DNA from 2 places in the Janthinobacterium tructae genome. Region 2 is predicted to be linked to the other one. Evidence: riboswitches for the same ligand, from Rfam matches in the RefSeq annotation. Region 2 holds a riboswitch; the other holds the start of a gene.
The links. Region 2 has a riboswitch for thiamine pyrophosphate ahead of FJQ89_RS10235 (TonB-dependent siderophore receptor). Riboswitches for the same ligand answer to the same signal wherever they lie in the genome.

Region 1: another riboswitch for thiamine pyrophosphate. It lies ahead of thiC (phosphomethylpyrimidine synthase ThiC); the one in region 2 lies ahead of FJQ89_RS10235 (TonB-dependent siderophore receptor).

Annotation. Positions count from the first base shown of each region.
Region 1 is NZ_CP041185.1:5,026,313-5,040,662, reverse strand. It holds gene FJQ89_RS22150 (thiazole synthase) at 1-660, opposite strand, end outside; gene thiS (sulfur carrier protein ThiS) at 675-878, opposite strand; gene thiC (phosphomethylpyrimidine synthase ThiC) at 899-2,812, opposite strand; TPP riboswitch at 2,892-3,007, opposite strand; gene FJQ89_RS22135 (hypothetical protein) at 3,091-3,345, opposite strand; gene FJQ89_RS22130 (response regulator) at 3,399-4,205, opposite strand; gene FJQ89_RS22125 (PAS domain-containing hybrid sensor histidine kinase/response regulator) at 4,234-6,477, opposite strand; gene FJQ89_RS22120 (Crp/Fnr family transcriptional regulator) at 6,522-7,262, opposite strand; gene FJQ89_RS22115 (putative bifunctional diguanylate cyclase/phosphodiesterase) at 7,501-9,585, shown strand; gene FJQ89_RS22110 (porin) at 9,582-10,622, opposite strand; gene FJQ89_RS22105 (valine--tRNA ligase) at 11,113-13,920, shown strand; gene FJQ89_RS22100 (DUF2147 domain-containing protein) at 14,035-14,350, shown strand, end outside.
Region 2 is NZ_CP041185.1:2,335,652-2,350,001, reverse strand. It holds gene FJQ89_RS10290 (chemotaxis protein CheB) at 1-168, shown strand, start outside; gene FJQ89_RS10285 (PAS domain-containing sensor histidine kinase) at 165-2,294, shown strand; gene FJQ89_RS10280 (S46 family peptidase) at 2,382-4,529, shown strand; gene FJQ89_RS10275 (substrate-binding periplasmic protein) at 4,761-5,513, shown strand; gene FJQ89_RS10270 (hypothetical protein) at 5,626-6,159, shown strand; gene FJQ89_RS10265 (hypothetical protein) at 6,163-6,654, opposite strand; gene FJQ89_RS10260 (class I SAM-dependent methyltransferase) at 6,742-7,377, opposite strand; gene FJQ89_RS10255 (TetR/AcrR family transcriptional regulator) at 7,415-8,053, opposite strand; gene FJQ89_RS10250 (DUF2867 domain-containing protein) at 8,121-8,639, shown strand; gene pnuC (nicotinamide riboside transporter PnuC) at 8,705-9,316, shown strand; gene FJQ89_RS10240 (AAA family ATPase) at 9,316-9,864, shown strand; gene FJQ89_RS10235 (TonB-dependent siderophore receptor) at 9,861-12,023, opposite strand; TPP riboswitch at 12,109-12,206, opposite strand; gene FJQ89_RS10230 (iron-containing alcohol dehydrogenase) at 12,273-13,430, opposite strand; gene FJQ89_RS10225 (ferritin family protein) at 13,573-13,878, shown strand; gene FJQ89_RS10220 (Imm26 family immunity protein) at 13,972-14,350, shown strand, end outside.

The DNA.
Region 1 (14,350 bases), 2.7 Mb from region 2:
GCCGGCAATCGCCGTATTCATCAGCACGCCATCGCAACCGAGTTCCATGGCAATGGCCGCATCCGACGCCGTTCCAACGCCAGCATCGACGAGCACCGGCACTTTCGCCTGGGCTATGATCAGCGACAAGTTCCACGGATTCAAGATGCCCATGCCCGAGCCGATCAGGGAGGCCAGCGGCATGACGGCCACGCAGCCGATGTCTTCCAGAATTTTTGCCTGGATGGGGTCATCGCTGCAGTAGACCATCACGTCAAAGCCATCCTTGACCAGCGCTTCGGCCGCAATCAACGTTTCCGGCATGTGCGGAAACAGGGTCTTCTCGTCGCCCAATACTTCGAGCTTGACCAGATTGCGTCCGCCCAAGAGTTCGCGCGCCAGTTGCAGCGTGTAGACGGCATCTTTCGCGTTGTAGCAGCCGGCCGTGTTCGGCAAGATCGTGTACTGATCCGGCGGCACGAAGTCGAGCAGGCTGGGCGCATTCGGGTCTTGCCCAATGTTGACCCTGCGGATCGCCACCGTAATGATTTGCGCCTCGGCCGCGTCCGTCGCTTCGCGCGTCTGCGGCAAGTCCTTGTACTTGCCGCTGCCCACCAGCAAGCGCGATTGATATTGCTTGCCTGCGATCGTCAGCAGGTCGTCATTGTTATTACTTGTCATTGCTTTTCCTTAGTCTAGCCGCCGCCGATGGCGCGCACGATTTCCACTTGGTCTTGCACCTGCAAGACCTGGCCCGGCCACGCCTTGCGCGGCACGACGTTGCGGTTGACGGCCAGCGCCAGCGCCTGGTTTTCCAGCGACAGCGCGGCGATCAATTGATCGAGGGTTTGCCCCGGCGGCACCTGGTGCGGTGCGCCGTTGAGCGTGATGGATATCAATGCAGGCATCACGCTCTCCCTCAGACCTTGCGGTACAGCTCGGCGCCGTTCTTGACGAATTCGATGGCTTTCACCTCCATCCCCTGCTTGAGTGCCTGGTCTTCCGCGATGCCCATGCCGGCCGCGTATTCGCGCACTTCCTGCGTGATCTTCATCGAGCAGAAATGCGGGCCGCACATGGAGCAGAAATGCGCCACCTTGGCCGAATCCTTGGGCAAGGTTTCATCGTGGAATTCGCGCGCCTTGTCCGGATCCAGGCCGATGTTGAACTGGTCGTCCCAGCGGAATTCAAAGCGGGCTTTCGACAGGGCGTTGTCGCGGATTTGCGCGCCCGGATGGCCTTTCGCCAGGTCGGCCGCATGCGCCGCAATCTTGTAGGTGATGATGCCGTCCTTGACGTCCGCCTTGTTGGGCAGGCCCAGGTGTTCCTTCGGCGTCACGTAGCACAACATGGCCGTGCCATACCAGCCGATCATGGCCGCGCCGATGCCGGACGTGATGTGGTCGTAGCCGGGCGCGATATCGGTGGTCAACGGCCCCAGCGTGTAGAACGGCGCTTCGCCGCACTGTTCCAGCTGCAAGTCCATGTTTTCCTTGATCAGTTGCATGGGCACGTGGCCGGGGCCTTCGATCATCACTTGCACGTCGTGCTTCCATGCCACTTGCGTCAGCTCGCCCAGGGTTTTCAGTTCGCCCAGCTGCGCTTCGTCGTTGGCATCGTAGATGGAGCCGGGACGCAAGCCGTCGCCCAGCGAAAACGAGACGTCATACGCCTTCATGATTTCGCAGATGTCTTCGAAATGCGTGTACAGGAACGATTCCTGGTGATGCGCCAAACACCACTTCGCCATGATGGACCCGCCGCGCGAGACGATGCCCGTCAGGCGCTTGGCCGTCATCGGCACATAGCGCAGCAGCACACCGGCGTGGATGGTGAAGTAATCGACGCCCTGCTCGGCCTGTTCAATGAGGGTGTCGCGGAAGATTTCCCACGTCAGATCTTCGGCCTTGCCATTGACCTTTTCCAGCGCCTGGTAGATGGGCACGGTGCCGATGGGCACGGGGCTGTTGCGCACGATCCATTCGCGCGTTTCGTGGATATGCTTGCCGGTGGACAAGTCCATCACGTTATCGCCGCCCCAGCGGATGGCCCAGGTCATCTTTTCCACTTCCTCGCCGATGGACGAGGTGACGGCGGAATTGCCGATGTTCGCGTTGATTTTCACCAGGAAATTGCGGCCGATAATCATCGGTTCCACTTCCGGGTGGTTGATGTTGGCGGGAATGATGGCGCGGCCGCGGGCGATTTCCTCGCGCACGAATTCGGGCGTGATTTCGGCCGGGATGCTGGCGCCGAACGACTGGCCCGGATGCTGGCGGCCCATCAGGTCGGCCAGGCGTTCGCCCATGGGACCGGAGGCTTGCAATTCGCGCAAATACTCCTGGCGGCGCATGTTTTCGCGGATGGCCACGAATTCCATTTCCGGCGTGATGATGCCGCGCTTCGCGTAATGCATTTGCGTGACGTTCTTGCCGGCAATGGCGCGACGCGGCTTGCGGTGCAAGTTAAAACGCAGCTCGGCCAGTTTCGGGTCCGCCAGGCGGGCGATGCCGTAGTCGGAGGTGGGGCCGGGCAATTCTTCCGTGTCGGCCCGCTCCATGATCCACGGCAGGCGCGGCGTATCGAGGCCCGAGCGGATGTCGATCTGCACGTCCGGGTCCGTGTAGGGGCCGGAGGTGTCGTACACATAGATCGGTGGATTCTTTTCGCCGCCGAAGGACGCTTCCGTGTCGGACTGGCTGATTCTGCGCATGGGCACGCGGATGTCGGGGCGGCTGCCTTCGACATAGATCTTGCGCGAATTGGGCAGCGGCGCGATGGCGGCTTCGTCGACCGTGGCGGTGGCGGAGAGGAATTTCGGGTTGGCGTTCATTTTGGCTCCTTGGCTAGACTATTTTTAAGCCTGGAGCCAGCTAAGGAGGTTCGGAATTGCGCACGCGGAAAGGCGGGGTGCGTTCATCCTAAAGCTTCCCTTCGCTGGCATTATCCAGATCAGGTTCGGAGGGTATTTCTCACCCGCGCTTGCACTGTGTTTCCACAGCGAAAGGCAGGACCCCTAGCGTTTGCCGCCTTGCGGCAGCGAGCCAATTATACGCGGTTCGCGCCGCGTGGCCAGATGATTTCTTGCTTTGTCGTCTTTGTGCTTCGGCGTTACTTCTTCTTGCCCCAGCGCCAGGCAGTCGGTTCGCCCTTCAGCTGGCAAATGAAAATGAGCGCGGCAACGATGGCCACTTCATACACGATGTAGCCGACGAGCATGGTTTGCGGCGGGAACAGGAAGGCGCCGCAGGCGAACAGCGCCAGTGCGGCCAGAAACACCAGCCAGCCTTGCCAGGTGATGGGCAAGCCCCAGCCCCAGCCATAGGTCTTGGCGGGAAACCAGTAGGAGGGAGATTTGTCAGCCATGATGCTTTCCTTGTCGATGTGGATGGCAACAAGTATAAATCAACGGTCGGCAATCAAACAGCGCGATGGCGCTCCGTGACATCGAGGCCGATGCCGCGGTAGCCGATGAAGCGGCTGCCATTGTCGAACATCGGTTCGCCGCTGACCTGCAAATACTGCGTGCTGCCGTCGAGGTTGGCGCGGCTGTAGATGAAGTCGAGGAACGGTTCGCGCGCGGCAATTTTAGCGTCGAGCAAGGCGCGTTCGGCCGCGTTCCAGCGCTGCGGCTCTTCCTCGCTGCCGATGCCCAGCATTTCAGCCACGGGACCGGAAAAGCGCGTCAGGTTGCCCTGCGCATCCTGCTCCCAGTACCAGTCGGACGACAGTTCCGTGAAGCGCTGGAAGCGCGCTTCGCTTTCGCGCAGCTCCGCCGTGCGTTCTTCCACCATCTGCTCCAGCGACTTGTTGTATTCGGCCAGTTTCTGGTACAGCAATCGCACTTCCAGCATGTTGTGGATGCGTGTTTTGACTTCCACCAGGTCGAAGGGCTTGCTGACGAAGTCCTTGGCGCCAGCTTGCAGCGCGCGCAGCTTGTGGCCGGGCTGGGCCGTGATCACCAGCACGGGCAGATAGCTGCCCGCCTCGATGTCGCGCAAGCCTTCCATGACTTCGAAGCCATCCATTTCCGGCATCTGCAAGTCGAGCAGGATCAGATCGTAGCGGTGCTGCTGGTGCAGCGCGTGCACGGCTTGCGGGTCCATGGTGGAGGTGATGCGCGTGTAGCCGGCGTTGCGCAGCACCTGTTCGAGCAGCATGACGTTGGCCTCCTGGTCATCGACGATGAGGATGCTGGCGTTCAGGATCTCGGTGGCTTGAAGCATGGCGGTATTCCTAAAATTAAATGCTGAATTAGCGTACTGTGTGAGTGTCGTCGGCCAGGCCGTGCGCGGCTGCATGGTGCAGGGCCACGTCGAGCGCATCCATGAATTCGACGACCTTGATGGGCTTGGTCAGATAGCGGAAGAAGCCCGCTTCCAGGCCCTTCTCGATGTCGCGCGGCACGGCGTTGGCGGACAGGGCCATGACGGGAATGTGGCTGGTGAGGGGATCATCATGCAGGATATTCAGGGCACCATAGCCGCTGATGCCTGGCAGGTTGATATCCATCAAGATCACGTCCGGCTGATAGGTGCGCGCCAGGTCAATGCCCAGGTGCGCATCGATGGCCGTCAGCAGTTTCAAATCGCTGCGACGGGCGATCAATTGCTCCACCAGCGCCAGGTTGGCGGGATTGTCTTCCACGTACAGCAAGGTGCGCTGGCTTTCCTGGTCTTCCTGCACCACGGGCAGCACTTCCCCCTCTTCCAGGTGCAGTTCGGGCGCGCGCGAAGCCTTGAATTCCACCCAGAAGGTGGTGCCCACGCCCACCGTGCTGTCGACGCCGATGGTGCCACCCATCAGTTCGACCAGCTGCTTGGTGACGACCAGGCCGATGCCCGTGCCCTCTTCCGTGCTGCTTTCCTGGCCCAGGCGGTTGAAGGGCTGGAACAACTGACTCATCTGTTCGGCATTCAGACCGGCGCCGCTGTCGGTGACGCTGGCGCGCACGCGGTCGGCATGGCGCGTACATTCGACCTTCACGCTGCCGCCGCTCTGGTTGTATTTGATGGCGTTCGACAGCAGGTTGATCATTACCTGTTTCACGCGCGTGCGGTCGGCATGCACATAGAAAGCCTTGCCGCAGCGGGGGAAATGCATGCTGATGCCGCGTTTTTCCGCCTGCGGCGCGATCATCGCCTGGCAATCCTGCAACACGTCGAGCAAGGACATCGCCTCTTCCGACATGGTGACCTTGCCCGATTCGATCATGGCCAGGTCGAGGATTTCATTGATCAAACGCAAGAGATACCAGCCGCCCTTGAGGATCTGGTCAATCGAGCGCTGCTGCGGCAAGCTCGGTGCCGGCGTCTCGGACGCCATCAGCTGGGCAAAGCCCAGCACGGCATTCAAGGGCGTGCGCAACTCATGGCTCATGCTCGACAGAAACTCGGACTTGGCCAGATTCGCTTTTTCCGCCGCCTGGCGGGCCTTTTCCATTTCGATATTCGTGTCTTGCAGCGCTTGCTCGAACTGCTTGCGTTCCGTCACGTCGCGGGCGGCGGCAAACACGCCCTGCAGCTTGCGGTCGCGGTCATGGAAGGTCGAGGCGTTGTACGACACCACCGTCTGCTTGCCGTCGCGCGCCAGGGCCGTCAGCTCGTAGTTGGTCAACTTGCCTTCACGCAACACGCGTGCGATGGCTTCCTCGGCCCGTTCCGGTTCCGTAAAGTAATTCTTGCACGGTGCGCCGATCAATTCGTCGCGCGTGCAGCCCGTCAGCGCTTCCATCTGCTGGTTGACGTCGCTGATGATGCCGCGCGGATCCGTCGTCATCAGCGCGTCGATATTCGATTCGATCAGCGAGCGCGTGTAGAACTGCTGCTCGCGCAAGCGCTGGTCCAGCAGCGCCTGTTCCGCCTCGACCTGCTTGCGCGCCGTGTTGTCGGTGCCGATCAGCAAGTAACCGATGACCTTGCTCTGCGCGTCGCGCAAGGCCGTCACGGAGACCATGGCGGGGAAGCGGCTGCCATCCTTGCGGATATACGTCAATTCGTAGATGTCTTCGATGCCGCGCGTGGCCTTGAACACCAGCGCTTCCACGCCGGGCGTGATGACCGTGTCGAGTTCGGCACTGAGGGCGGCGGCGCGCGCGATGATTTCTTGTGCGTCGGAAATACCGGCCGGGGTCAGCTTGTCGACCACGTCGCTCGCTTCATAGCCAAGCATGCGTTCGGCGCCCACGTTGAAAATCTGGATCACGCCCTGCGCATCGGTGGCGATGCACGAGAAATTGGCGCTGTTGAAAATGGCATCCTGCAAGGCGCCCGCCTTGAGCAGCTGGCGCGGCAGGCTGGCCGACAGCGTGCGCCGGTACAGCGCCACGAGCAGCATCAGCAGCAGGAAGACCAGCGCATCGATGACGCAGGCCGTCTCGAACGGCGCGCGCCAGGCCAGCACGCCGATGGCCAGCAGCACGATGGCGCTGAACGAAAACGCCAGCGCCATGGGCCAGCGCGACGGTGCGCGTGGAGGAATGTTTTCAACAGATTGCATGAGGTAGCCTGGGCTGTGACAACGATAAGAGGGAAATGCTGTGATCAGGAACCTTGGCGCTGGCGCACGTCCGACAGCAGGCGCGTGAATTCTTTTTTGACCACGCCATAGCATTCGCACACATGGCCTTCGAGGCCGGCGCGGTCCAGCACGGAAATATGGCCGCGCCGGTAACTGATGAAGCCGCGCTGCTGCAAGCGCCCGGCCGCTTCCGTCACGCCTTCGCGGCGCACGCCCAGCATGTTGGCAATCAACTCCTGCGTCATGGTCAGCTCGCGGTTCGGCAGGCGGTCCATGGTCAGCAGCAGCCAGCGGCACAGCTGCTGCTCCACCGTATGGTGGCGGTTGCACACGGCCGTCTGCGACATTTGCGTGATCAGCGCTTGCGTATAGCGCAGCAGCAAGCGCATGACGGGGCCGGCGCGGTCGAATTCTTCCATCAGCAAATGCGCCTTCAGCCGATAGCCGACGCCGCCCGTCTGCACCACGGCGCGGCTGGGGGTCGAGTTGCCGCCCATGAACAGCGACACGCCCACGATGCCTTCATTGCCAACGCCGGCGATCTCGGACGAGCCGCCGTTTTCCAGCAGGTAGTGGATGGAAACGATGGCCGTGGTGGGGAAGTACACATGCTGCAGCTTGTCGCCCGAATCGTAGATCACGTCACCGAGCAACATGGACACTTGCTCCAGGTGGGGGGCCAGGCGCGCGAAATCGGCGTCGAGCATGGCGGCGAGCAAATGGTTTTGATTCGGGTTGTGCAGCTGGGCATGCGGACTCGACATGGGCAGTTTTCCTGGTTTCCAGTCGTCAGCTAGGGGATAGATAAAAAACGTCCGAACGAGGGGCGCCATATGCCGGAGCGTAACACAGCACCTGCACAGTGCCACCACTATATTTCTTGCTGGCATGGCGGTCTGTTCGGCAGCGAACGGACCGCCACCTGCCCCGCGCCCTACAGTCAGTCACTGCCAGGGCTGCCGGATCACGGATCGGCGCCGGCGCTGCTTACCGGACGCCATCATGCAATCATTCTTCAAACGTATCTCCATTTCCGTTTCCACCTCGGCCCTGATCACACTGGCGGTCGGCCTGAGCCTGACGGCCCTGTGCTACGCCTCGGCGCGCCAGATCGAGTCGGAAAGCACCCGGCTGCTGCTGCAGTACCACGCCAGCGGTCACACCTTGCGCGCCGCCATGCTGCCTGCCAACGGCATGAGCCTGGATGCGAACCATCGCGGCTCGCTGTATGTGCTGCTGGGCGGATTATTGTCGAGCCTGCTGGCAACGGCGTATGTCTTTCAGCTAGTCACGCGCAACTCCGTGATTGCGCGCATCACGGGCGAACGCACGGCGGCGCTGCAGTTTGCCAATTTGCGCCTGTCCGAAGACATCGCTGCGCGCATGCACAATGAACAGTCGCTGCGCTTGCGCGAACGCATCATCGAAGTGTCGGCCAATGCCATCATCCTGTGCAGCGCCGACGCGCCGGGCTACCTGATCGAATACGTCAATCCCGCTTTCGAGCACATCACCGGCTATGCGGCTGGCGAAGTCATCGGCCAACGCCTGGAAGACTTGCAGGGTCCCGAACAGGGGCGGCAAGACATGCATGAGATTACAGCGGCCCTGCGCGAACAGCGCGAAGGCAAGGCCATCGTGCGCAATTTCCGCAAGGATGGCAGCTGCTACTGGAGCGAGCTGTTCGTCGCACCCGTGCGCGACGATGGCGATGGCCCCGTCAGCCACTTTGTGGTGGCGCAATACGACATCAGCACCGTCATGCGCTTCGAACAGGAACTGGAATTTCAGGCCAGGCACGACATCCTCACGGGCCTGGCCAACCGGGCCCTGCTGCGTGAACGGCTGGAGCAGGCGATGGCCGTGACGCGGCGCAGCGGCCTGCCCTTGTGGGTGGTGTTCATCGACCTCGACCGCTTTAAATTCGTCAACGATACCCTGGGCCACGATGCGGGCGACACTGTGCTGAAAAGCGTGGCCGAGCGCCTGCGCGACGCCACGCGCGAAGTCGACACGGTGGCGCGCCTGGGCGGCGACGAATTCGTGCTGCTGCTGCCCCAGCATGGCAATGGCGAACCGGGCGCGGCCATCCTGCAGCGCATCCAGGATGCCGTGGCGCAGCCGCTGCAACTGGGCGAATATGAATTTTTTCTCAGCTGCTGCATGGGCGTGGCCGTGTATCCCGACGATGGCCAGGACGCCGACACCCTGATCAAGCACGCCGATATCGCCATGTACCGCGCCAAGGAACAGGGACGGGGCCACTGGCAATTCTATGCCTCAAGCATGAATGCGGGCACCCTGGAGCGGCTGGGACTGGAGAGCGAGTTGCGCCATGCCCTGGAACGGGGGCAGTTCCACCTCGAATACCAGCCCCAGCTGGACTTGGCCAGCGGCAAGGTGGTGGGCATGGAAGCGCTGCTGCGCTGGCAACATCCGCAACTGGGGCGCATCGCGCCGGCCAGTTTTATTGGCCTGGCCGAGGAAATGGGCTTGATCATCCCCATCGGCGACTGGGTGCTGCGCACCGCATGCGCCCAGGTGCGCGCCTGGCAGCTGGCCGGCCATGGCCCGCTGCGCCTGGCCGTCAACCTGTCGGCGCGGCAATTCAAGCAAAGGAATCTGCTGCATGCGGTGGCGCAGGCGCTGGCTGAAACGGGGCTGGCCGCCGCCCATCTGGAATTGGAATTGACCGAAAGCATGGTCATGCATGACGTGGAACAAGCCACGGTCATCATGGCCAACCTGAAGGCGCTGGGCGTGCAACTGTCCATCGACGACTTCGGCACCGGCTATTCCAGCCTGGCCTACCTGCGCCACTTCCCCATCGACGTACTGAAAATCGACAAGACCTTCGTCAGCGACATCACGCACGACGACGACGCAGCCATCGTGTGCGCCATCATTTGGCTGGCGCACAGCCTGCGTCTGAAAGTCATCGCCGAAGGCGTGGAAACGCCGCAGCAACTGGCCTTCCTGCGCCAGCACGGCTGCGACCAGATGCAGGGCTATCTGTTCAGCCGCCCGCTGAGCGTGCCCGCCTTTGAAGCGCTGCTGCACGAAGGCAGCATGCTGGCCGCTGCTTAAAACGCGTGGCGCAGGCCGACGTTGAAGGCGCGGTTGCCCGTGCCCACTTCCGTCGCATTACCCACCATGTAGGCGGCGTCGTTGCGGTTGCGGATGTGCGCATAGGCCACATAGACCTTGCTGCGCTTGGACAAGGCATACGTGGCGCCGATGGCCAGCTGCTGCGCATCGCGGTTGGCCGCATTGCGGTCATCCTTGTGCACATATGAGGCCAGCACGGTGGTCGCACCGAGCGGCACGGACACGCCGACGATGGCATCGCGGCTGTCCGTCGACTGGGCCGGCGCCTGCGCCGCGCCATACGGGTTTTCCGCAAAGAACATGGTGCTGCCATCGCCCGTGTTGCGGCCATAGCCGGCAAACGCCGTGGCCACGCCGAAGTTGTAGTTGCCGGCCAGAATAGTGTTATTGGCGGCAGCCTTGCCCGGCTCGCCGGCACGGCTCTGGCGCGCCAGGCGCAGGGTCAATGGGCCGTTGACATAGCCCAGGGCCAGGCCCAGCGAGCGCTGATCGGCCACCACACCCGTATGTTCGCCAAAGCCATACATCACGGTGGCGGTGACGCCGCGCAGCTCGGGCGAGGTATAGCGCACGGTATTGTCGATGCGCGTGGCCGAATAGCCGGCCAGGTTGGTCGCCGCGCCGGCCAGGCCGCCCTCGAAGGGATCGGCCACGTCGGTCAGTGCCTGGCTTTGCAGATTGTACTGGCGGCCCATGGTCAGCATGCCCAGCGGGCTGTTGAGCCCGACAAAAGCCTGGCGGCCGAACAATTGGCCCGCCTGGTCGGAGCGGCCCGTGTCGCTCAGGACACCGGCTTCCAGGGTGAACACGGCTTGCCAGCCATTGCCCAGTGCTTCCGTGCCGCGCAAGCCCAGGCGCGAACCGGCCGACACGCCACTGGTGAGCTTGCTGATGCCGCCTTCCTGCACCAGGCCCGCATCCATCAAGCCATACAGGTCGACGGACGACTGGGCGTGTGCGGCAGGCAAGACGCCCAGGGTGGTGGCAAGGCCGGCAAAGATGGCGATTTTTTTCATGATGATTTCCTTGTAAAAGCGAAACCAGGAAAGCGGCGGCCACGGCAAGGCCACAAGCGGCAAGGCGCCATGCGGGGGATGCCGTATCAGAAGACGACGCGCCGGACAAAAGATCCTGGCTAAGCTGTGGCGGCAGCGGCGTGCAATGGACGCGCCGCTTTGATTCCGCCGTGAATGGTGCACCGCTGGCGGTGCGCGTGGCTCAGGCGCCCGGCCCGAAGGGGACGCTCTGAAGGTGGCTGGCATCGCAGATGCGCTGGCCGTGTGACGCGGACGCGAGTTCGATAAAACTGCATCTGCTGGCGCCGTCCGCAAAGATAGGGCGGTGGCGCCGAGGCCGGCATTATAACATCGGCAGCCCTTCCATCCCCGTTCTGTTGCTGGGAAACGGCCCGCAAAGCCGCCAAAACACTGAAAAAGTCAGGTTGCCACGCTGCAGGCGATGCCGCGTCATCTATAATGATTCCTTTTGCCAATCACACGCCAAATCATGGAATTAGCCAAGTCTTTCGAGCCCGCCGACATTGAACAATTCTGGCGCACCGAGTGGGAACAGCGCGGTTACTTTACCGCCACCCTCGATGCCGGAAAACCTTCCTTCAGCATCCAGTTGCCGCCGCCGAACGTCACCGGCACCCTGCACATGGGCCATGCGTTCAACCAGACCATCATGGATGGCCTGACCCGCTACCACCGCATGCTGGGCCACAACACGGCCTGGATTCCCGGCACCGACCACGCGGGCATCGCCACGCAAATCGTCGTGCAGCGCCAGCTGGACGCGCAAAAGATTTCGCGGCATGACCTGGGCCGCGAGAAATTCGTGGAAAAAGTGTGGGAATGGAAAGAAAAATCCGGTTCCATCATCACCGGGCAAATGCGCCGCCTGGGCGCCTCGGCCGACTGGCAGCGCGAATACTTCACGATGGACGAGCCACGCTCGAAAGTCGTCACCGATGTCTTCGTGCGCCTGTTCGAGCAAGGCCTGATCTACCGCGGCAAGCGCCTCGTCAACTGGGACCCCGTGCTGGGCACGGCTGTGTCCGACCTGGAAGTAGTGTCCGAGGAAGAAGACGGCTCCATGTGGTACATCAAGTACCCGCTGGCCGACGGCAGCGGTTTCCTGACGGTGGCGACGACCCGTCCTGAAACCATGCTGGGCGACGTGGCCGTGGCCGTCGATCCGACGGACGAGCGCTACGCAGCGCTGGTGGGCAAGATGCTCAAACTCCCGCTGACCGACCGCGAAATCCCCATCATCGCCGACGAATACGTCGACAAGGAATTCGGCACCGGTTGCGTGAAGATTACCCCAGCGCATGACATGAACGATTACGCCGTGGGCCAACGCCACAAACTGGCGCAGATCGTCATCCTGACCCTGGACGCGAAGATCACCGACGACGCGCCGGCGGCTTATCGCGGCATGGACCGCTTCGCCGCGCGCAAGCAGATCGTCGCCGACCTCGACGCGCAAGGCTTGCTGGAACAGGTCAAACCGCACAAGCTGATGGTGCCGCGCGGCGACCGCACGGGCGTCGTCATCGAGCCGATGCTGACGGACCAGTGGTTCGTCGCCATGAGCAAGCCGGCCCCGGAAGGCACTTTCTTCCCAGGCAAGTCGATCGCGGAAACGGCGCTGGACAAGGTCGCCAATGGCGAAATCAAGTTCGTGCCGGAAAACTGGAGCACCACCTACAACCAGTGGCTCAACAACATCCAGGACTGGTGCATCTCGCGCCAGCTGTGGTGGGGCCATCAGATCCCCGCGTGGTACGACGACGCGGGCAATATTTTCGTTGCCAAGACGCAAGCCGAAGCGGAAGCGAAAGCCCTGGCCGCCGGCAGCACGGGCCCCTTGAAGCGCGACGACGACGTGCTCGACACGTGGTTCTCGTCGGCCCTGGTGCCATTCTCGACCATGGGTTGGCCGGAAGAAACACCGGACATGAAGGCTTTCCTGCCGTCGTCCGTGCTGGTCACCGGTTTCGACATCATCTTCTTCTGGGTCGCGCGCATGGTCATGATGACGGCGCATTTCACGGGCAAGGTGCCGTTTGAAACCGTCTACGTGCACGGCCTGGTGCGCGATTCGACGGGGCAAAAAATGTCCAAGTCGAAGGGCAATACGCTCGACCCGATCGACCTGATCGACGGCATCGACCTGGAAGGCTTGATCGTCAAGCGCACCACCGGCCTGATGAACCCGCGCGACGCGGAAAAGATCACCAAGGCAACGCGCAAGGAATTCCCGGACGGCATTTCGGCCTACGGCACGGACGCCGTGCGCTTCACCATGGCCAGCTATGCCTCGCTGGGTCGCAACATCAATTTCGACCTGGGCCGCTGCGAAGGCTACCGCAACTTCTGCAACAAGATGTGGAACGCCACGCGTTTCGTCATGATGAATACGGAAGGCAAGGACTGCACGCCGAACGAAGCCGACCTGTCGCAAGCGGACAAGTGGATCATCTCCTTGCTGCAACGCGCTGAACTGGACGTGGCCAAGGGCTTTGAAGACTTCCGTTTCGACAATATCGCCGCCACCATCTACAAATTCGTCTGGGACGAGTATTGCGACTGGTATCTGGAAGTGGCCAAGGTGCAAGTGCAGCAGGGCACGGAAGGCCAGCAGCGCGCCACCCGCCACACCTTGCTGCGCGTGCTGGAAGTGGTGCTGCGCCTGGCCCATCCGATCATCCCGTTCGTCACGGAAGCGCTGTGGCAGACGGTGGCGCCATTGGCCGGCAAGACCCTGAAAGCTGACGGTGATTCGATCATGATGCAGCCGTATCCGATCGCCAACACCGACAAGATCGACGAGTCGGCCGAAGCGTGGATGCAGCAGCTGAAAGCGTTGACGGACGCGACGCGCAACCTGCGCGGCGAAATGCAGATCTCGCCTTCCGTGCGCGTGCCGCTGATCGTCGAAGCGGGCAATGCGACGGAAAAGGCCGCGCTGGCCTCGTACGCACCGTACATCCAGTCGCTGGGCAAGCTGGCCGAGGTGCAGATCGTCGATGCGCTGCCGGACTCGCCAGCGGCCGTCGCCATCGTCGGTACCACCAAGCTGATGCTGAAAGTGGAAATCGACGTGGCTGCCGAACGCGAACGCCTGGGCAAGGAAATCGCCCGTATCGAAGCGGAAATTGCCAAAGTAAATAGTAAATTAGGCAATGAAAGCTTCGTCGCGCGCGCCCCGGCCGCCATCGTTGCGCAAGAAAACGAGCGCTTGCTCAGTTTTTCGGCCACAATTGAAAAATTGCGCGAACAGTTTGCTAAACTAGCCAGCGCATAAGGCAAGTTTGGAAGGATTGCGCGGCTGTCCCAGTGACGCCGCGCAGCACTCCTGGTCTTGCCTTGGTATATAACTGTTCGTGCCCCGATCAAAAAAAACCATTGGAGACTGGCAATGCATACAATATTCAAAGCAAGCATCACAGCAAGCATCATGGTGGCCGCCCTGGCCATCGCCGGCAGCGCCACCGCGCGCGACGGCAACTACACCCCCGTCGGTACGTGGAAAACCATCGACGACGCCAGCGGCAAGCCGAAATCGCTCATCGTCATCACGGAAAACAACGGCGTCTTGCAAGGCAAGATCGACAAGCTGTTCCGCGGCCCTGACGAAGACCAGAATCCCAAGTGCGACAAGTGCACGGGCGCCAACAAGGACCAGCCCATCGTCGGCATGGTGATCCTGTCCGGCCTGAAATATGATGGCAAGG
Region 2 (14,350 bases):
CGCTGGTACAACGTGCGCATCATGCCGTACCGCACGGTGGAAAATGTGATCGATGGCGTGGTGGTGACCTTCATCAATATTACAGAATCGAAACTGCTGGAAGCCCAGTTGCGGCAAATCCAGTCCGGCGCCGCGGCAGACGGGAAAGCAGGAGAGAGCGCGTCATGAGCGAACCATTCGACGACGGGTGCGGGCCGGCAAGCTTGCGAGAGCAGGCCGAGCAATTGGCGGCGCTGCAGCGCCAGTCCATAGCGCCGCCGCAGTCGAATGAAGAGGTGATGCGTCAGCTGCATGAATTGCAGGTCAGCCAGATCGAGCTGGAAATGCAGAGTGCGGCCCTGGCCGAACTGGAACAGCTGAAGAATGAGTTTGAAAGCAGCCGTGACCGTTACGCGCAGCTGTATGAACAGGCGCCCGTCAGCTATTTTTCGCTGGCGCGCGAGGGTGTCATCACGCGTGTCAATGTGGCGGCCTGCGGCTTGTTGCAGCGCGACAAGAACCAGCTGCTGGGGCGGCGTTTCGAGCAATTCGTCGCGCCGCAGGCGCAGGGCGGCTTCCGCCGTTTCCTCGATGCCGTCTTTACCAGCGGTGCGCGCCAGGTGCTCGAGGCGCAACTGTTCCAAGGCGAGGCGGGCGGCATGGGCGGCATGGTGCGTATCGAGGCCAATTTCGACGCGGCCAGCGCCACGGCGCGCATGCTGGTGACGGACCTGGGCGACGAGCATGCGCGCGACTCGGCCTTGCGGCGCGCCTTCGTCATCCTCGATACCATCCGCGAAGGCGTGCTGGTGACGGACAGCGACAACCGCATCATTTCCGTCAACCCCGCTTTCACCACCATCACCGGCTACCAGGCGGAGGAAGCCATCGGGCGCGATCCGTCCTTCCTCGGCGGCGGCACGCATTTGCCGCAGTTTTATGAAGCCATGTGGCGCAGCCTGCACCAGGATGGCAGCTGGTATGGCGAACTGGTGAACCGGCGCAAGAATGGCGAGCGCTTCGTCGAAGCGTTGTCGATCACGCCCATGCGCAGCCAGGATGGCGCCATCAGCCACTTTGTCGGCGTGTTTTCCGATATCACGGAGCGCAAGCTGGCCGAAGCGGACTTGCGCGAACTGCACCGCGAACTGGACCAGCGCGTCATCGAGCGCACGGCCGAATTGCTGCGCGCCAACCAGCATCTGCAGCTGGAAGTGCAGCAGCGCGAGCGGGCGCAGGAAGCCTTGCGCGATGCCGAGCGCTTCTTTCACGCCACCATCGATTCGCTGACGGACCGGGTGCTGGTGCTGGACCAGGCGGGCAGCCTCGTGCATGCCAACCAGGCGTGCCTGGCCTTCGTCGGGCACACGCCACGGCCGCTGCAGTACCTGGAATTCTGCGAGACGGACCCGCGCTGGCAGCGCAGCGCCGGGCGCGAGCTGGCCGCCGGCATCCGCGCCGTCATTGCAGGCACGGCCGACACGTTTGCGCTCGAGTATGAATTTATCACGCGCTCAGGCCCCCGCTGGTCGCAGGCCAGGATCAGCCGTTTCCTCGGTGAAGGGCCGCTGCGCGTGGTGGTGGCGCACACGGACATCACCGAGCGCAAGCTGATGGATGGCGCATTGCGCCAGTCGCATGCGCAGCTACGCCAGCTGGCGCTGCACCTGGAAACGGCCAAGGAAGACGAACGCAAGCGCATTTCGCGCGATATCCACGATGAACTGGGGCAAAACCTGCTGGCGCTGCGCATCGACATTTCCATGCTCAGTGCGCGTACGGAAGGTTCCCATCCGCGCCTGCACCGCCGCGTTGGCGCCGTGCTCAGCAATGTCGACACCACCATCAAGAGCGTGCGCGGCATCATGAACGAGCTGCGCCCGATGGCGCTGGACCTGGGCTTGCAGGCCGCCATCGAATGGCAGGTGGGTGACTTCCGCAAGCGCAGCGGCGTCGCTTGCCGCCTGCTGATACGCGACGAGGCCCTGTTTGCCGCCATCGGCAGCCAGGTCGAGATCGTGCTGTTCCGCATCGTGCAGGAAGCGCTCAGCAACGTCATGCGCCATGCCCAGGCCAGCCAGGTCGAGATCGAGCTCAGTTCGGATGCCTGCGCCGTGTATGTGGTCATCAGCGACAACGGCATCGGCATCACGCCGCAGCAGCAGCGCAAGAAGCAGTGCTTTGGCCTGATCGGCATTGCCGAACGCGTGACGGCGCTGGGCGGCCACTTCGAGGTGGGCATGCCGGCCTCGGGCACCGGTTGCCGTTTGTCCCTGCAGATTCCCTTGCCGGGGGCTGGGCGGCCTGCCGCCTGATATAGAAATTGCAATGGGTTAATTTTTGCCGACTCAGGCCCCTGTGACAGGCTATACTTTCGCCTGCTATTTATGGAGGGGCATATCTTGTTCAAAACAATCGTTTTACCAGTCGCCTTGTTGGGCGCGTTCGCCGGCGCACACGCCGACGAAGGGCAGTGGCAACCACACCAGCTGCCACAGCTGAAAGCTGATCTGAAACGGGTCGGCATTGAAATACCTGCGGAAAAACTGGCCGACCTGAGCAAGCATCCGATGAGCGCCATCGTGTCGCTCGGCGGTTGCTCGGCCGCTTTCGTCTCCGACGCGGGCCTGGTGGTGACGAACCACCACTGCGCGTATGGCGCCGTGCAGCGCAATTCCACGCCGGAACATAATTACATCACCAACGGCTTTCTGGCCAAGACGCGCGCCAGCGAGCTGCCGGGCGGTCCGAACAGCCTCGTGTATGTGACCGACAAGGTCGAGAACGTCAGCGAGCGCGTGCTGAAAGGCTTGACGGCCGACATGACGGGCCGCGCGCGCCACGAAGCGGTGGAAAAGCGCGTCAAGGATCTGATCGCCGAATGCGAAACGGACAAGATGTACCGCTGCTCCGTGCCCGCCTTCCACCGCGGCCTCGAGTACTACCGCATCCGCCAGATGATGATACGCGACGTGCGCCTGGTGTATGCGCCATCGGACAAGATCGGCAACTTCGGCGGCGACATCGATAACTACGAATGGCCGCGCCACACGGGCGACTACTCGTTCCTGCGCGCCTACGTGGGCAAGGATGGCCGTCCGGCCGATCCGTCGCCCGACAACGTGCCGTACAAATCGAAGGACTTCCTGGTGGTGTCGGCCGAAGGCTTGAAAGCCGGCGATGGCATCTTGCTGGCAGGCTACCCCGGCCGCACCAGCCGCTACAAGCTGCCGGCGGAAATCCGCTTCGCGCGCGATACTGCCTTCCCCCTGAAAGTATCCGAACTGCAAGCCGACCTGGCCGTGATGGCCGATGCCACCCATGGCGACGCGGCCGCTGCCGTGCGCTATGCGAGCGTGGTGAAGAGCATTAACAACGTGCTGAAGAAAACCCAGGGCTTGCTCGACGGTTTCGCCCGCAAGGACATCGCCGCCATCAAGGACGTGCAGGATGCCGAATTCCGCGCCTGGTACGCCAGGCAGCCGAATGTCTCGACTACCCTGCTGGCAGAACTGGACGCGGCGATCGCCAGCGACATGGCCTTGAGCGAAGAAGAGTTCGCCTGGTCCGTGGCCACCAACAGCGACTTGCTGAAAAGCGCGCGCACCATCTACCGTTTGTCGCTGGAGCGCCAGAAAGCGGACGCCGAGCGCGAATCGGGCTTCCAGCAGCGCGACCTGGCCTTCATCAAGGCCCGTTTGGCTCGCCTGGAACAGTCGTATGTCAACCAGGTCGACCAGGCGCGTTTTGCCGCGGGCCTGAAGCGTTACGCGCAACTGGCCGCGAAGAGCCATCCGCAAGGCCTGGACGCGCTGCTGCCGGCGCCAGCGGCCGTGCCGGCCCTGTACCAGCAAACGCAGCTGGCTGATACGGCCAAGCGCCTGGCCTGGCTGGAAAAGGATCAGGCTGCCGTGGCCCGGTCTGACGACGCCTTCATGCAGCTGGCCGTCAAGTTGCAGCCAGTGGAAATGGCGCTGGAAGAGCGCCGCAAGGAAATCGACGGCAACCTGGAACGCGTGATTCCGCAATACATGCAAGCCGTGATTGCCTGGAAAAAGTCGCAAGGCAAGCCGGTGTACCCTGACGCCAACTCGACCCTGCGCGTTACCTACGGCACGGTATCGCCGTACTCGCCGCGCGATGGCATCACCAAGGGACCGTTCACGACCGTAGAAGGCATCGTCGAGAAAGTCACGGGCAAGGCGCCGTTCGAAGCGCCGCAAGGCCTGATTGATGCCGTCAAGGAAAAACGCTACGGCCAGTTCCGCGACCCGGTGCTGGGCACGGTCCCCGTCAACTTTTTGACCAGCGCCGACACCACGGGCGGCAATTCCGGCTCGGCCGTGATGAACAAGCGTGGCGAACTGATCGGCCTGAACTTCGATTCGACGTATGAATCGATCACCAAGGACTGGTACTTCGACACGGCCATCACGCGCGCCATCCACCTCGACATCCGCTACATGCTGTGGGTGATGAAGGAAGTGGACCACGCGGATAACTTGCTCAAGGAAATGACGATCAAGTATCCGAAAGCTGCCAAGAAGTAAGTATCAGCTTTAACTTCAACTCGCGCTAGCGCAAAGCCGCATCCGCCGTAAGGCCGATGCGGCTTTTTTACGCTTGCAGATGGCGCCGCCCGTTCCTTGCCCCGTTCCCACCAGGCGCGGCCCTTCCAGCAGCACAAAGCTGATGGAAAATTGATCGTCATGTAGTGCATCCAGGCCAATCGGGCATACACTATGCACGGGATCCATGGACTTCACGCATCTAAAAGAGTGATGAAAATGAAAGTTGTCAGGCTGTTTGCAATTCTCGCTATCTTGCTGGCGCTGCCTGGCCAGGCGCTCGGCGAACCGCTCAGGATTGCCACCATTCTCGGCCCGCCATGGGGATTCATGGGGAGCGACGGCCAGCCCACCGGCATGATGTACGAAATCGGCAATCGCATCGCGGAAGTTGCCGGGCTGCGCTATACCAATTCCCTTGTTCCTTATCCCAGAACCGCCGCCGATATTGAAAACGGGAGCGCTGACGTAACCATACGCTTCGGCAACGATCAAATGGCGCGCGGCGCCGTGCCGGCAGGCGTCGTCGTGTCCATGCCTGTCATCCTCGTGGGCCCATCCGGCAAGAACTACAGCAAGCTGAGCGAATTGCACGGGAAGACCGTCGGCGTGGTACGCACCAGCAAATATGTGGAGCAATTCGACACCGACAATGCGATCCAGAAGTATCCCGTTAATGACTATGTCACCATGGCAAAAATGTTGGCAATGCGACGTTTGGACGCGGGAGTGGGGTCGAGTATGGGCCTGTTTTATGGCGTGTACATGGCCGGCGTGAAACCGGAAGACATAGGCGTTCCGCTCGTCTTGGGTAGCAACGATTTCATTTTGTTTGTTTCCAAGAAAACCGCAAAGCCGGAAACGACTCGGGCACTGAAAGAGGCGCTCGATAAACTCTCGGCTAGCGGCGAGATCAAACAGATCATGAGCAAGTACAGCAAGTCATTCAGTCTGTCACAGAGATAAACCGTCCCTTGGCGCCCATGCGCGCACTGCACACATGCTGCCGTCTGCCGCGCGGGAAGTGCCACGTATAATTGCTTTACCATTTACCGCTATTCTTTTTCGACTGGCCCCCATGCCCCAGACTCCCGATTTGCCGCCGGATTGGCACGCATTTGAAACGGCCTATGACGTTGAAGCAACCTGGTTCAGGCTGGCCAGCGCCTCGCTGGCGCTGCTTGGCGCGTCCGCTTTCAAGGATCAGCCATTTTCAGCCTTTGCCTTCAACGCCGTATCGTTTCCCTCCCTTTCACTGAGCTTTGACACCGATTCCGATAACCGGCAGCGCGATGACTATCCTCCGGACTGGTCGAACGAGTGCATGGAAGACGATGTGCCGGAAATTGGCCAACTGTGGGAGGACGGCCACGCAAGGATCGAAGGCGCGCTGCGCGAGCTGATCGATGCCGCCGATGACGAACTGCTCTGCGCCATCGAAGAGGGCTATCTGCACAGCCTCAGGAAAACCATGGTGCGGCTGGAAGCGAGCCATGCTTTCGAGCAAATCAAGACGTGCGCGCCGTTCTGGACCGTGGTCACGCAAGTCGATGCCGATACGGATGAAGAGGAGCGCCTGCTCGAGCAGGCGCGCCTAGGCCTTCTGGCGTGAGCGCTATAGCAAGGCTTGCCATGCGCGGACTTGCCCGTCCGTAAGTACTGGCCCCCAGCCGCCACGCAGCGCCGCATCGTGTTGCGCATAGTGTTCAAGCTGCGGTATGCCCACCGCATGCCGGACGCAGATGGCAAAGACGGCTTCCAGCTGGCGCCTGCTTGCCGCAAGGTCATCGCCATACCAGCTACAGGCGCTTGTTTCCAGCACATGCTGCACAAGTTCCTCCAGCGCGCCGGACAGGTGCCCGGGTATGGACATGCGTACGTCCTCCGGCCATGGGTCGCCCATGCCCGTCACTGCCAAGGATGCAAAGCCGCGTTCCCAGGCTGCAAAATCCCCAGGCCCTGCCTGCGCCAGTTTCCACACGTGCCCGGCGAACGCGGACAGCGCCGGATGGTGAATGTCAAAGCGCCGGCAAAAGCGTTGCAGACACGTCACGGCAATGCATTGCCTGGCAATTACTGAGAGCGTGTCTATCGATATGTCATGCATAAATAATGGTGTTTCAAAAAAATAATGGCTAGCCTCGGCTGAATGCGCGCCCTGTCAATCCCCTGGCGCACGCTGCTTCAGATCGAATCATTTCTCAAAGACAATCCAGGACCAGCTTACCCCCGCCTGGCGATTCTGCTGCTGAACGGATGGCGCCTGCGTACTCAACATCAATTTAAGCTGATATCGCATCGCGAGGTCTGTTGTTTCATTGGCAGAGACATCAAAGATGCGACGGCCTTCAGGGGCTGGGCCATGCCTCAGGGACATGACGAGCATGGCGCCGGGCTTGAGCAACTTGCTGATATTGCCCATCGCCTCGATCCTTTCTTTCGCTGCCAGATGCATCCAGACGGCCGCGACGACAATAAGGTCATACTTGGCAGGACGCGCTCCTAGCGTGGAAAGAGCGGGGAGGCTGTCGTTCACCCATTCGATGTTGGCCAGGGCATGCGCCTTCATGCCCGCTGCGCGGAAGGCTGCAACGGGCTCAAGCGCGGTCACTTTGTGGCCTGAGCTTGCAAGCCACGCAGCGTCGCCGCCTGTCCCGGCGCCGATGTCGAGCACGGCGCTTGATATCGTCGGCAAGAGATGACTGACGGGCCGGTATTTATCAAGGAATGTTACGTTGTCGTATCGTGCAATGAGCTGCCCTGCGTTTTCTGCATAGCCCTCGGTGCCCGGGACAGTAGATGACTCCATGGGATCCTGCATTTCCTGCATTATCAGTCGGCTCCTCTGGCGATGTCCATTTCTGCAGTCATAAGGGCTTTTCTTCCGCTTGCTGATGCGCCTGCCGCAACGCCGCCACCGGCAACTGAAAAAAGCGCGGCACCATCGCTGGCGACAGCTCGTCGCCGCTGTCCGCCATGGCCAGGCGGCCGCTCAGCAGCAGCATCACGTAGCCGTGGCCCAGCGACCAGCCGGCGCTGGCGGCGGCCTTGTCCCAGCGCGCATCGAGGCCCGCTTCGCGCACGGCCGCGCCGGCCGTCTGCAGCACATACTGGAAGCACGCTTGCGCCGCTTCCTGCAGGGAGGGGAACTGGCGCACGTCCTGGTGCTCGAACATCAGCCGGTAGTGGGCAGGTGCGGCCAGGGCGAATTCGATGTATTGCTGACCCAGCAGCTGAAAACGCTGCTCGGCGGGCAGGCTGCCCGGCGGCGGCAGTTCTGCCTCCCATTTGGCGATCAGGCTGGCGAAGCCGGCCGCCGCCACGTCGGCCAGCAAGGCTTCCTTGCTGGGGAAGTGGCGGTACACGGCGGCGATCGAAACGCCCACCGTGCGCGCCAGTTCGCGCAGCGACAGGGCGGCGTCGTGCTGCTGCGCCAGTTGCGCGATGGCGGTGGCGACCAGGGTGTCGCGCAAGTTGCCGTGATGATAGGTGCTCGTTGTTGTCATTTTATGTTATCGCTGTTCACATTGTCGTGTATGATGGCCATGTTATCACTGAACACATGGAGAGCACATGCAAGAGATGAACATCGCCGTCCGCGCCGTGGCCTTGCCGCCCGGTGCCAGCATCGCCCCCTTGTACCCGGGCAGCAACCTGGCAGACGCGTATGCCGTCGACCTGCCGACCGCGCGCGCGCGCGAACTGGACATGGAAAGCCTGGCGCGCCAGCTGCTGGGCAGCCAGCCGGGCTGGGCGCGCAAGCTGATGGTGGTGCGCGACGCCATCGTGGCGCGCTTCGGCATCCGGACGGCCAAGCAGATGGAAGCCAGGCCAGGCAAACGCATCGGCATCTTCCGCATCTTTACCGTCAGCGACGACGAAATCATCGTGGGCGAGGATGACAGCCACCTGGATTTCCGCATCTCGGTGCTGCGCAACCGGGGCACGGGGCGGCATGGCAGCGTGACCGTGGCCAGCGTCGTGCATTGCCACAACGGGGTGGGACGCGCCTACATCCTGCTGATCCGGCCTTTCCACAAGCTGATCGTGCAGCGTTCGCTGGCGCGCGCCGTCAAGGGCGGCTTTGCCTGAGCAGGCAATCTTGCTTATTCATGGCTGGTATTGCATACTGCACCACCAGCCTCATCACGATTCCCATGAACGATACGCTTCTCCTGCTGGGTTTTGCCACCACGCCGCTTGAACTGATTTCCTTTGTCCTGGCACTGACAACCGTTGCGCTGAACATCCGCCAGAACCACTGGGCGTGGCTGTTCGCCATCATTTCCTCGGCCGCTTACGGTTTCGTCTTTTTCGAGTCGCGCCTGTATGGCGACATGGCCTTGCAACTGCTGTTCATCAGCGTCTCGTTCTGGGGCTGGTACCAGTGGCTGCATCCGGCCAGCGGCGGCAAGACGCTGCCCGTGACGCGCCTCGATGGCCGCGGCTGGCTGGCCTGCGCTGCGGGCTGGCTGATCGGCTTCCTGCTCATTGCCTGGCTGCTGACGACGACGGACACGGACGTGCCGCATGCGGATGGCTTCCTTACGGCAGGCAGCCTGGTCGGGCAATTCCTGTTGTCGCGCAAGAAGCTGGAAAACTGGATCGCCTGGATCGTCGTCGACGTGCTGTATGTCTGGCTGTACCTGCACAAGGGCCTGACCCTGACGGCCGTGCTGTATGGCTTCTTCGTCGTGATGGCCACCATCGGCTTGCTGGCGTGGAGAAAGTCGGCCCCGGCCGCGCCCGATGCGATGGTCCTCAAGTGATGGCGCCTTGCGTGCGCGTGGCTATCCTGGGCGCGGAATCGTCGGGCAAGTCGACCCTGGCGGCCGCCCTGGCCGAGTGCTACGGCACCGTCTGGGTACCGGAATACTTGCGCGAATTCGTGGCAACGCAGGGCAGGGTGCCCGTCGCGGCCGACCAGTATGGTATTGCGCGTACGCAAGTCGAACGCGAAGCGGCAGCCGCCGCGCAAGCGCGTCAATTCCTGTTTTGCGACACCACGCCCTTGATGACGGCCGTCTACAGCCGCCATTATTTTGATGGTGCGGACGCGCAGCTGGCGGCGCTGGCCGATGCCACGCAGTACGAAGTGACCCTGGTGACGGCGCCCGACAGCCCGTGGGTGGCCGACGGCTTGCAGCGCGAGTCGGAAGCCGTGCGCCAGCTGATCTACCGCTACCTGCTCGACGAGCTCGACGCGCGCGGCATCGTCTACCACGTGCTGCACGACAACCTGGAGGCGCGCCTGGAACAGGCGGCGCCTTTGCTGCAGCAGGCGCTCGCTGCAGCGCCTGCCATTTCCCTCAATTAAAAGTCAAACTGCGCTGAAAGCTTGAACGTGCGGCTGGCGCCCGGATACAGATAACCATCCGATTCCGGCGTCACGTCGCGCCAGTAAAACTTGTCTGCCACGTTGTTGACGCTGGCGCGCAGCACGGCTGCCTTGCCCGCGATGCGCGTGGCCCAGGCGGCGCCCAGGTTGAACACGTTGTACGACGGCACGAAGGTCGTGTTGTTGTACTCAAACGCTTTCTTGCCCGCATATTCCCAGTTGCCATTCACGCTCAAGCCCGCCACCTGTTGCACGGCATAGTCCGCATGCACGGCCGCCTTGAAGGCGGGCACGTTGGGTACGCGCTTGCCATCGAGGTCCGCATTGCCCGTGCCCGACTGCTGGCTGTTCAGGGCCGTCACGGAGGCACCCAGGCTCAGGTTGGCCGACGCCTTGCCCTGGGCCGACAATTCCAGGCCCCGGTGCTGCGCCTGGCCTGCGCGCACGAAGTTATATTTTTTGGGCTGCAATGCCAGTGGCTGGTTGAATTCCAGGCCCTTGCGGATCTGGAACAGGCTGGCCGCCAGCATGAAGTCGGGCGTTACATCCATCTTCACGCCCAATTCGATCTGCTTCGAACGGCTGGGCGACAATTCCACGTTGGCGTTTTCCGCCTTGCGGTCGGCCGTGCCGCCATGTTCCATGCCCTGCGAGTAGGCCGCATACACGGAGACATTGTCGAGTGGGGTGTAGACGAGCGCGACGTTGGGCAGCAGGAAGTCGTGCCTGGCGCGGATCTCCGTGTCGGCCTTGAGCACATACTGGTAGCCGTCGACATCGATATGGCGCAAGCCGCCATGCAGTTTCCAGTTCGGCGTCAGACTGATGATGTCCTGCACGAAGACGGAGTTTTCCGTATCCTTGCGTACCAGGCGCACGGGGCCTTGCACTCCCGTCGACATATCGACGATTTGCGGGCGGTAGATATTGCTCACGCCAGCCCAGTCGTACACGTACAGGCCGGCGCGGTCCTTGCGGCGGAAGGTCGAGACGCCGGCCGTGAATTCATGGCGCAGGCTACCGGTGGCGAACTTGCCCTGGATCATGGCTTGCGCGCTCAGCGGCTTTTTCGTCTCGCCCAGGCTGCGGTAGTCATACACGTCGTAGTCGCCATTGCCGCAGAAGCCAGGGTACAGGTCCTGTCCGCTGCAGCCGTACGGGAAGGCGGTGTAGTCATCGCGCTTGAACGAGTGCTGGTTGGCCGACAGGGTGGCGTGCCAGTTGTCATTGAACGCGTACTGGAAGCGCAGGCCGAGGTTGCTGGTGACGGTTTCCACGGGGCGCGTCCACGGCTGCCGGTTGAGCATGGCGTCGGCGCTGATGCCGGTCGGCAAGCTCGTGTTATTCAGCAGCTGGAAGCCGGGCGCCGTGGCCTGCGCCTTGTCCTGGTAGTCGGCATCGAGCTGCAGCAGCGCTTGCGGCGAAATCTGCCAGTCGAAGGCGCCGGAAATGAACTTGCGGTTGCCGTCCGCACCCTTGATGTAGGAGCGCAGACGCTCGGCCGCCACGTTGACACGGTAACCGAAGCGCGTGTCTTCCAGGCGGCCGCCCAGGTCGACGGCGCCGTACAGGGTGCCCCGTTCGCGCGTTTCCACGGTGACGGTGCGCAGCGGCGCGTTGGTCGGGCGTTTGACGATGAAGTCGATCACGCCACCGGGCGCGGCCACGCCTGCCTGCAAGCCGGCCAGGCCCTTCAGCACTTCGATGCGTTCCTTGTTTTCCAGCGGAATTTGCGTGTCGCCAGGAATGGCCACGCCATCCTTGCGGTAGCTGGAATTGTTATCGAGCTTGAAGCCACGGATGGAAAATTGCTCCGCATAGCCGACGGCGTTGTAGGCATCGTTGATGCTGGTGTCGAGCTTGACGGCGTCGCTGAGATTGCGGATTTGCAAGTCCTGCATGTCTTTTTGCGAAATGACGGTGACGGACGCGGGTGTCTGCAGCAGCGGCGCGTCGGAAAAACCGCCCACGGAGGCGCGCTTGGCGGCAGGCGCCTTGCTGGCCGTGACGACGACTTCAGCCATGCTTTGCGTGTCGGCCGGCGCTTCGGCGGTGTCATTCGCGGCCAGGGCGGGCGCGGCAAACGCGTGCAGGATGGCCAGGGTCAAAACGGAAATAGATAAATTCGGTGTGGACATAGATTGCTCGTGGTTCAAGCCGTCTCGGGAGGGAGCACGGCAGGCTGCTTGTTCGGCTGGCGCCAACGCAGGAGCTATCAAAGGAGGGAGGTACTTTGCGCTTTCCTTCGCTGGCATTATCCAGATCAGGTACGAAGGGTATCTCTCACCCGGATGACTGCTCCAGGACCCCTAGCGAAATGACAGCTTAGCATGAAGCACGGCCAGCTGTCCCGCTGGCTGACCGTTTTACAACAGTGTGGTGCGAATCTACAAACTGAGTTCGAGCACCTTGCGGCTGACGGCGGGCGTCACTTCGCGCTGTTCGCCCAGCGCCGTCATGCCGTGCGCTTCCAGGGCGGCGACGACGGCGTCCACGCTGGCATGGTTCAGTCCGTAGTCGGCCAGGCGCGTCTTGACGCCCATGTGGCGGAAGAAGAATTCCGTGCGTGCGATGGCTGCCTCGATGCGGCCATCCTCGTCGCCGCCGTCGAGGCCCCAGACGCGGGCCGCGTATTGCAGCAGCTTGGCGCGCTTGGCCTGCTTGCGCACGCGCAGCATGCTGGGCAGGATGATGGCCAGGGTTTGCGCATGATCGAGCTCGTACAGGGCTGTCAATTCGTGGCCGATGGCGTGCGTGGACCAGTCTTGCGGCACGCCCACGCCGATCAGGCCGTTCAAGGCCAGGGTGGCGCTCCACATCACGTTGGCGCGCACGTCGTAGTCGTCCGGGTGCGACAGGGCTTTCGGGCCTTCCTCGATCAGGGTCAATAAAATGCCTTCGGCGAAGCGGTCCTGCACCGATGCATTCACGGGGGTGGTCAGATACTGTTCCATGACATGCGCAAACGCATCGACGACGCCATTGCCTACCTGGCGCAGCGGCAAGGTGAACGTTTTCGACGGGTCCAGCACGGAAAATTTCGGATACACCTTGCGACTCATGAACGAGCGCTTTTCCTGCGTGGCCTTGCGCGTGATCACGGCCGAGCCATTCATCTCGGAACCGGTGGCCGGCAAGGTGAGCACCGTGCCGAAGGGCAGGGCGGCCTCGACGATCTTGCCGCCTTTCGCCAGGATGTCCCACGCCTCGCCCTCATGCAGGGCGGCGGCGGCGATGAATTTCGTGCCATCGACCACGGAGCCGCCGCCGACGGCCAGCAGGAAATCGATGCGCTCGCTTTTCACGAGGGCCACGGCCTGCATCAGGGTTTCATAGCTGGGATTGGGTTCGATACCGGCAAATTCCAGCACCGTGTGGCCAGCCAGCGCCGCCCTGACTTCATCGTAGACGCCGTTGCGCTTGATGCTGCCGCCGCCGTAGGTCATCAGGACCCGCGCCTGCGGCGGGATCAGGCCGGCGATGGCGGCGATCTGGCCCTGGCCGAAGAGGATTTGCGTCGGATTGTAAAAGTCGAAATTGAACATGGGGCTCCTGCCGCTGAGGTTTAGGCTGTTGCTGAGTCATGATTATGGCCGAACGGGTGGAAACGTGTCGTGGACGCTTGAGCTTTTCGCCCGCGCGGTGGAGAATGCAGCCGATGTCTCCACCACGCGAAAAGGAATGCGCATGACCACCGTCCCACTGGAAGAATCGGGCTTGCCGGCCACGGCACTCGACATGCACCGCGCCATCGGCGCCACCATCGCCGCGCTGCACGCGCTGGACTTGAACAGCCAGCGTTTCGAGGCGTGCACGGACCCGGAATTGCGCCGCGTGCTCGCGCATGCGGGCGACACCAGCCGCAAGGAAGCGGCCATGCTGCTCGAATGGATGCGCCGCCGCGACGCGCGCCTGGATACGGCCATGAAGGAAGCGCTGTTCAAGGCGGGGCCGATTGTTGCTCAGTATCACTATGACGAGAAAATAGTGTAACTATTGGTCTGTTGCTGTGGCGTACCATGCGCCACATAGCCCTTGCTTCGCGTAGACTGTGCCCCGAACACGATTTTGGGGGAGTTTGCAGAAATGAAATCATTACCATACCGGGAAGGCAGCTGGTTTGCTGTGCCCTTGCCGGGCGGCGGCTATGCCGCCGGCGTGGTGGCGCGCCGGGCGCCTGCCGGGCGCATCATGCTGGCGTATATGTTCGGGCCGAAGCGCGACAGCCTGCCTGCGCTGGAAGAGCTGGAAGGCTTGCGGCCAGAACAGGCCGTGCGCCGCCTGCGCACGGGCGACATGGCCCTGCTCAACGAACGCTGGCCCCTGCTGGGCGACAGCCTCCACTGGGAGCGCAATGCCTGGCCCATGCCGGCCTTTATCCGCCGCAATGAGTCCTTGCAACGCGCCTGGCGCGCCAGCTATGCGGATGCCGACCCTGCCAAGCTGAACCGTGAGGAATCGATCC